One region of the Buttiauxella sp. JUb87 genome, then DNA from elsewhere that is predicted to be linked to it. Evidence: predicted binding sites of a transcription regulator. Region 1 holds the regulator's gene; the other holds the start of a gene.
The links. Region 1 encodes CRP, which controls carbon source genes, mostly activating them, when cyclic AMP is high. Its sites were predicted from a motif close to ATGTGANNNNNNTCACAT; they were not measured.
Positions count from the first base shown of each region.

Region 2: the regulator CRP is predicted to act here: its motif matches at 1,361-1,378, upstream of EC843_RS12535 (nucleoside-specific channel-forming protein Tsx).

Region 1 is NZ_SNVY01000002.1:45,024-49,210, forward strand. It holds gene EC843_RS08615 (phosphoribulokinase) at 61-945, shown strand; gene EC843_RS08620 (OsmC family protein) at 963-1,367, opposite strand; gene crp (cAMP-activated global transcriptional regulator CRP) at 1,681-2,313, shown strand; gene EC843_RS08630 (YccS/YhfK family putative transporter) at 2,405-4,187, shown strand, end outside.
Region 2 is NZ_SNVY01000003.1:90,082-94,268, reverse strand. It holds gene nrdR (transcriptional regulator NrdR) at 1-34, opposite strand, end outside; gene EC843_RS12545 (DUF3251 domain-containing protein) at 186-746, shown strand; gene EC843_RS12535 (nucleoside-specific channel-forming protein Tsx) at 1,631-2,524, shown strand; gene EC843_RS12530 (YafY family protein) at 2,561-3,277, opposite strand; gene EC843_RS12525 (VOC family protein) at 3,350-3,715, opposite strand; gene secF (protein translocase subunit SecF) at 3,856-4,187, opposite strand, start outside.

The sequences.
Region 1 (4,187 bases):
TAGGGTGAGGGCCAGCCCTTACGAACACACACTTGTGATTACCCATGGAGTTGTTGCCTTATGTCAGCCAAACATCCGGTTATTGCCGTAACAGGTTCCAGCGGCGCGGGAACGACCACCACCAGCCTTGCCTTCCGCAAAATATTCCAGCAACTCAACCTGCGCGCTGCCGAAGTTGAAGGTGACAGCTTCCATCGTTTCACGCGTCCTGAAATGGATATGGCTATTCGTAAAGCACGCGACTTAGGCCGCCATATCAGTTACTTCGGTCCGGAAGCGAATGACTTCGGCCTGCTGGAACAAACGTTTATCGAGTACGGAAAAACCGGGCAAGGTAAATCGCGTAAGTATCTTCATACCTATGACGAAGCCGTCCCCTGGAACCAAATTCCTGGGACGTTTACACCATGGCAATCGCTGCCTGAACCGACCGATGTGTTGTTCTATGAAGGATTGCATGGTGGAGTCGTCACCCCACAGCACGATGTGGCGAATGCCGTCGACTTGCTGGTTGGCGTAGTGCCGATTGTCAACCTGGAATGGATTCAAAAACTGGTGCGTGATACCAGCGAACGTGGGCATTCCCGGGAAGCGGTGATGGATTCAGTGGTGCGCTCAATGGACGACTACATCAATTACATCACGCCACAATTTTCACGCACGCACATTAACTTCCAGCGTGTCCCGACTGTAGATACCTCTAACCCGTTTGCTGCACGCGGAATTCCATCGCTGGATGAAAGTTTTGTGGTGATTCATTTTCGCGGGCTGGATGACATCGATTTCCCGTACTTGCTCGCCATGTTGCAAGGCTCATTCATTTCCCACATCAATACAATAGTGGTACCGGGCGGCAAAATGGGGCTGGCGATGGAGTTGATCATGACGCCGTTAGTGAAGCGTCTGGCAGAAGGACGAAATATCAATATTCAGGGCGGCGAGTAACCGCCCTGTTTTGCACACTAGCCTTCAATGACTTCGTAGCTGTGCGTGATATTTACGGCTTTTTCCAGCATCAGTGCAACAGAGCAATACTTCTCAGCAGATAAATCAACCGCGCGGGAAACCGCGTTATCTTTTAGCTCTTTGCCTGTCACGATGAAATGCAGATTGATGTGAGTAAAAAGACGAGGAGCTTCTTCGCGACGCTCAGAGGTCAATTTCACTTCGCAGTCAGTGACGTCGTAGCGGCCTTTTTGCAAAATAGAAACCACGTCGATTGCACTGCAACCCCCGGCAGCCATCAGTACCATTTCCATCGGGCTCGGTGCTTTATCGCCAGAATTACCGTCCATCAGAATCTGGTGTCCTGAAGCGGATTCACCAAGGAAAGTTAACCCTTCAACCCATTTCACACGTGCCTGCATGTTGCTTCTCCCATTGAAAAAATTACCTTCCAGAGTACGCGGATGCAGCAAAACTGGCAACGGAAGGCGACCTACGTCATGCTGAAACGAGACAATAGGAGACACCTGCCAAAAGCTATGCTAAAACAATCCGGATGCTACATTGATACATTGACGTAATGCATAGATGCAAAGGACGTCACTAATTACAGGCAGCAAGAATGACTTGCATGCCATCTCCCCAAAGTGGGGAATATTCTAATACTTGCAACGCCAGACAGGATGTTTAGCGTCCTGTCGTTGGTAGCCAGTTATAAACAGAGGATAACCGCGCATGGTGCTTGGCAAACCGCAAACAGACCCGACTCTCGAATGGTTCTTGTCCCATTGCCACATTCATAAGTATCCATCGAAGAGCACACTGATCCACCAGGGTGAAAAAGCAGAGACGCTGTATTACATCGTCAAGGGCTCTGTAGCTGTTCTGATCAAAGATGAAGAGGGCAAGGAAATGATCCTCTCCTATCTGAATCAGGGCGACTTTATTGGTGAGTTAGGGCTGTTCGAAGAAGGCCAGGAACGTAGTGCCTGGGTCCGTGCTAAATCTGCCTGTGAAGTGGCTGAAATTTCCTATAAAAAATTCCGCCAGCTGATCCAGGTAAACCCAGACATTCTGATGCGTCTTTCTTCCCAGATGGCTCGTCGTCTGCAAGTCACTTCTGAGAAAGTCGGTAACCTGGCATTCCTCGATGTGACTGGTCGTATCGCGCAGACACTGTTGAACCTGGCAAAACAGCCTGATGCAATGACTCACCCAGACGGTATGCAGATTAAAATTACCCGTCAGGAAATTGGTCAGATCGTCGGTTGTTCTCGTGAAACTGTCGGTCGTATCTTGAAAATGCTGGAAGATCAGAACCTGATCTCCGCTCACGGCAAAACGATCGTCGTTTACGGCACTCGTTAATTTCCGTTTCAAAAAAGGCGTGTTGCTTTATGGACACGCCTTTTTTTGTCTTTAAAATCCAAACACCTGCAACACAAAGTATGACAAGCATATGTGGAGAAGATTAATCTATCACCCTGAAGTTAACTATGCACTGCGGCAAACGCTGGTGCTGTGCCTTCCTGTGGGGATCGGTTTACTACTGGGGAATTTGCAGTTAGGTCTGCTTTTCTCGTTAGTGCCCGCTTGTTGCAACATTGCTGGTCTGGATACACCCCATAAGCGTTTTTTTAAACGCCTGATTGTTGGCGGCACTCTTTTTGCGACCAGCAGTTTAATCATGCAGCTTTTGCTGCTCTACACCGCGGTCCCATTGCCCATCATTCTTATGGTGATGGCGCTCTTGTTGGGCGTCACCGCTGAAATCAGCGCCCTGCACGCACGTTTGCTTCCGGCATCGCTGATTGCGGCCATCTTTACGCTAAGCATGGCCGGCAATATGCCTATCTGGAAGCCGATGGTGTTATATGTCTCCGGCACGATTTGGTACGGAGTCTTTAACTGGTTTTGGTTCTGGATGTGGCGTGAGCAGCCGCTGCGCGAAACGTTAAGCCTGCTCTATCGCCAATTGGCGGAGTACTGTGAAGCCAAATACGGCATGCTGACACAACATGCTGATCCCGAAACAGCGCTGCCTCCACTGCTGGCTCGCCAGCAAAAAGCCGTAGACCTGATCACCATCTGCTACCAACAGCTGCATATGCTGTCGGCAAATCAGCAGAACGGTTACAAACATTTGTTACGCTCTTTTCAGATAGCGTTAGATTTGCAAGAGCACATCTCCGTCAGTTTGCACCAGCCTGCCGAGGTGCAAAAACTTGTCGCGAAAAGCCATGCAGAAGCGGTTATTCGCTGGAATGCGCAGACCATTGCGGCACGCTTGCGCGTGTTGGCCGATGACATTCTCTACCATCGTTACCCACAGCGTTTTACGATGGAGAAACAAATTGAAGCCCTCGAGAAAATTGCTCGCCAGAATCCGGACAACCCGGTTGGGCAGTTTTGTCATTATCACTTCAGCCGTATCGCCCGCGTGCTGCGCATCCAACGCCCTCTGTACGCCCGTGATTTAATGGAAGACCGGCAGCGCCGTTTACCGCTGTGGGCAGCACTGAAAAGCTATTTGTCGTTGAAATCTGCCGCCCTGCGCAACGCCGCCCGACTAGGCGTAATGCTAACCATCGCCAGTCTTTTCGGGGCATTTTTACATCTGCCGAAACCCTACTGGATTTTAATGACGGTGATGTTCGTTACGCAAAACGGCTACGGCGCCACGCGGGTACGCATTCTGCACCGTTCGGCAGGGACCATTGCTGGCCTGGCGATTGCGGGTATCGCCCTGCACTTTCACTTCCCACAAAGCATTGCCCTGGCCGCGATGCTGGTCATTACGCTGGTCAGCTATTTGTTTATTCGCCAGAGCTATGGCTGGGCGACGATTGGTTTTACCGTGACGGCGGTATATACCCTGCAACTGCTCACACTCAGCGCCGAGCAATTTATCGTCCCGCGCTTGATTGATACTCTGCTCGGCTGTTTGATTGCCTTCGGCGGCATGGTTTGGCTGTGGCCGCAGTGGCAAAGCGGTTTGTTGCGCCAGAACGCCCACGACGCGCTTGAAAAAGACCAGGACGCGATTCGCCTGATTCTGAGCAACGATCCCGAACCCACGCCGCTAGCCTGGCAACGAATGAAGGTCAATCAAGCCCATAATGCGCTGTTTAACTCACTGAATCAGGCGATGCAGGAACCCGGTTTTAACTCGCATTACCTGGCAGATATGAAATTGTGGGTGACGCACAGCCAGTTTATTGTCGAGCACATCAACGCCATGA
Region 2 (4,187 bases), on a different contig from region 1:
TGGTGTCTACTGCGAAACAGAATGGGCAATGCATGGCGCGTCCTGAAGGATTATTCAAATGAACAATAGTTTACCGCGAAGTGGCAGGAGTACAAAGGCAACGCCGCCTCATCCCGCGAAATATGACTTTTCAATGGCGAACAGCTACGCTTAAATCAGGACAAAACCTTAAGGAAAAACTATTCATGACAAAGAGTTACCTAAGAATTATCCTGGTTACCAGCCTGGTGAGTCTCAGTGCTTGTGCCCAACAAACTGAAGTGCGCCAGATGAAGAGCGAAGTGGGTTCATTGAATAAAGAGATGACACAACTCACTGACCAAACCGTCAAACTTACGCAGCAAAATGCGCTGAATGCCAAATCAACAACCGGCGTCTATTTATTACCCGGTTCAAAAACGCCAGCGCGCCTGAATAGCCAAATAGGCAATTTGCAAATGTCACTGAGCAGCATCACCCAGGAAGCGAACGGTAGCCGCGTCATGCTGATTATCAAAGGTGAATCCAACGATCCGCTGCCTGCTTTCACCGGCAAAGTCGAATGGGGGCAGATTCAAGGCACCACGGATAACTACCAGGAAGTTAACGTGCAATCGCAGCAATTCAATGCGCCTGCGAGTGTATTAGCGCCGAGTGATATCAGTATCCCGTTGCAGCTTTCCGGGCTCTCACCTAATCAACCAGGTTTTGTTCGTATTCATGACATTCAGCCTGTAGACCCTTCACAGGCATTGCCCGCGCAATAATAGCCACAACCCTCACGCTTGTGCCGTCTCTTAGTGACATCTCAGTGAGTTGGGAGACTGTTCCGTTCACTCGGTGTTCAGTGTTTTATATAGCCACTGAACCGGTGAACGTCTTAGGGTGACCACCGTCGTCACCCTAAGAACCCAGACTCCCGGCAAATCAATCGCCGCAAGCGGTAAACACCGTTTTTCACCCAACATTCGCGGTCGTTCGCGACTCGTTCCCGACGATCGCTCACTCACGTGGTTCCCGACCACGTGACCCCGATTGAAGGGTGAAAAACGACGCGATTGAAGCCGGAACCCAGGGTCAACGTCAAAGGCTAAAGACAGCACCGATCCGGTTTTGACCTTGTTCCCGGTATAAATTGCCCCGGTGTTCCCCATAAATCAGGGTTGAGCTGCCGGAGCAGCGAAAGAGAGCGATCGTCGGACAAAAATGTCAGGAACATTTTTGAACAACGCTTGCGTTGGCCACGAAGTGGTTCGGCACAGGGATGTGCCGAATATAAGAGACAGGTCTTTGCGGGGGTAACCCACAGTCACATCTACGATTTTTGTTACATCTACCTGGACGCTATGCGTTAAAAACCCTCTCATCACAGCATTAAATCTAGTGATCTTAATCACATAAACTTGTAACCAATTAGCTTCTGTTTGCTTAAATTGGCGATACAGGTAAAATCTCGCCCGTTTTTAATGTGCGCAAACGTGAACGCAATCGATTACGCATGCAGCGATAATGTGAAATGAAGCATATTTTTGTGAGCAGGGATTTCTATAATAGGCGCGTCAATAAGAAACCAGCTGAATGGTTGATGACTTTAGGTGATCACTCGCTCCCTGCCCTCACGGGAATCATGTAAAAAACAGTGGCATATAAAATGAAAAAAATTATTTTGGCGGCTAGCACCGTCCTGGCGCTTTCAAGTTCTTTCACGGCTCACGCCGAAGATACAAAAAATTCCGAATATGTTTCCGACTGGTGGCATCAAAGTGTCAACGTTGTGGGCAGCTACCACACCCGCTTTGGACCACAGATCACTAACGACGTGTATCTGGAATATGAAGCATTTGCCAAAAAAGATTGGTTAGATTTTTATGGCTACATCGATATTCCAAAAACTTTCGGTTGGGGTAACGGCAACGACAAAGGTATCTGGGACGACGGTTCACGTATGTTCATGGAGATCGAACCGCGCTTCTCTATTGATAAGCTGACCGGCACCAGCCTGGCATTTGGCCCATTCAAAGAGTGGTACATCGCCAACAACTATATCTATGATATGGGCGCGCACGGTAACGATGCCAGCAAACAAAACACCTGGTACATGGGTCTGGGCACCGATATCGACACCGGTCTGCCAATGAGCCTGTCTCTGAACGTGTATGCGAAATACCAGTGGCAGAACTATGGCGCATCCAACGAAAACCAGTGGGATGGCTACCGTTTTAAAGTGAAATACTTTGTACCGATTACCAGCCTGTGGGGTGGTAACCTGAGCTACATCGGCTTCACCAACTTTGACTGGGGTTCAGATCTGGGCGATGACAACTTCATCGACAATAACGGCAAACATGCGCGTACCAGCAACTCTATCGCTTCCAGCCATGTCCTGGCTCTAAACTACGATCACTGGCACTACTCAGTTGTTGCCCGTTACTGGCACAACGGTGGTCAGTGGGCAGATAACGCCAGCCTGAACTTCGGTGAAGGTGATTTCAACGTGCGCTCTACCGGTTGGGGTGGTTACTTAGTGGTTGGGTACAACTTCTGATAACCGTCTGAAGCTTTAGAAAAAGCCGATCTGCTCTTAGCCGATCGGCTTTTTTGTTTCCGGCAAACATCCTTCACTTTGCTGCAATTGGATAAAATGGGCCAATGAACGATCTGGCCGCTCTGAAAAGTATCGTCCTGTTGGATCTACCGATACACAGCGATCGAGTCGAAAACTGCGGTAATCCTCACGCACTTCGCACCAGGCGACTAGCAGCCATACCTCGCCCCAAAATGTCAGCCCAAGTGGATGGACATTCCTGTTCGACGTTCGCCCCTTCTCATCTTCATAACAAACATGAAGCACCTGTAACTCCCCGATTGCACGATGAAAAATATCAAACCAGGTCTTAACCTGCGGGTATTTGTTAAAGTCTGGCGAAATGATGCGGCAACGCTCCGCAACAACTCGCCGCTGCGGCGTCAGTACCCCAAGCAACTTTTCCTCTGCTGTGCCCGCCGCTTGCGCAAGTGTTTCACCACTCCACGTTTGCACTAAACGTATCGCCGCAACTAACGCTTCCACTTCACCAGGGGTGAACATCAACGGCGGCAAATCATAGCCGGGTAATAAGCGATAACCGCAGCCCGCTTCACCCTCAATGGGAACGCCAGACAGGGACAAATCACGAATATCACGGTAGATAGTACGCTCGGATACTTCGAGGCGTTCGGCAAGCAGAGCCGCCGTCGACAACCGACGTCCACGCAGAATTTGTACTATTTGAAAAAGGCGATCCGCTCTTCGGCTCATAGGTTTCTTTTGTGAACGATGTGATGCCTGCCAGCATAACCGGCAGGCGTTTTCTGTTCAGTATATCCGTACTCAAGACGGTTGATGTAAGCCAACCCGATTCCCTTCGCTGTCGGTGATGAGTGCAAAAGTACCAATGTCATCCGGTAATTCCTGCGGGCCGAACACACATTCGCCTCCGGCCTTGGCCACCCGTTCAAGCATGGCGCTTAAATCAGGCGCATGCAGGTAAACCACCGTGCCTTGCGCAGAAGGTTTAAACGCATCAGATTTTAGTAGTGCTCCACCGGGATTCGGCTTGGTATGTGGGAAGATTGCCATTTCCATTCCAGACATCGTTTCACGATGAAAATCAGTCGCGAAAACAGCCTCATAAAATGCTGTTGCACGTTCCAGATCCTGTACCGGGATTTCAAACCAATTGATGATAGTGCTCATGTTTAACTCCTCAATGATGATGTTCAACATTGAGTCTAACTAGCCCCTCCTGACAGCATACTGTCAGGAGACTTTTACTCAGACGAAAAAAAACCGCAGCACAATGGCTGCGGTTTTAGCTTCCAGCAAAACCCTAAAGGTTAAGGCAGAATCGATGGCTGATCCGCACCTTCTTTTTCCACTTTCTGCTGCAACATGTGCTCGCGCTTCATGCCCAGCTTCAACGCCAGCGCGGACGCGACGTAAATGGAAGAAACAGTACCGATAGAAACACCGATAAGCATCGTCAGGGAGAAGCCTTTCAGCATTGCCCCACCGAAGAGATACAACATCAGAATCACCACCAATGTGGTACCAGAGGTGATCAACGTACGATGCAGAGTCTGCGTCAAAGAAACGTTGAAGATCTCATATGGAGTCCCGCGACGGATCTTACGGAAGTTCTCACGGATACGGTCTGATACCACGATAC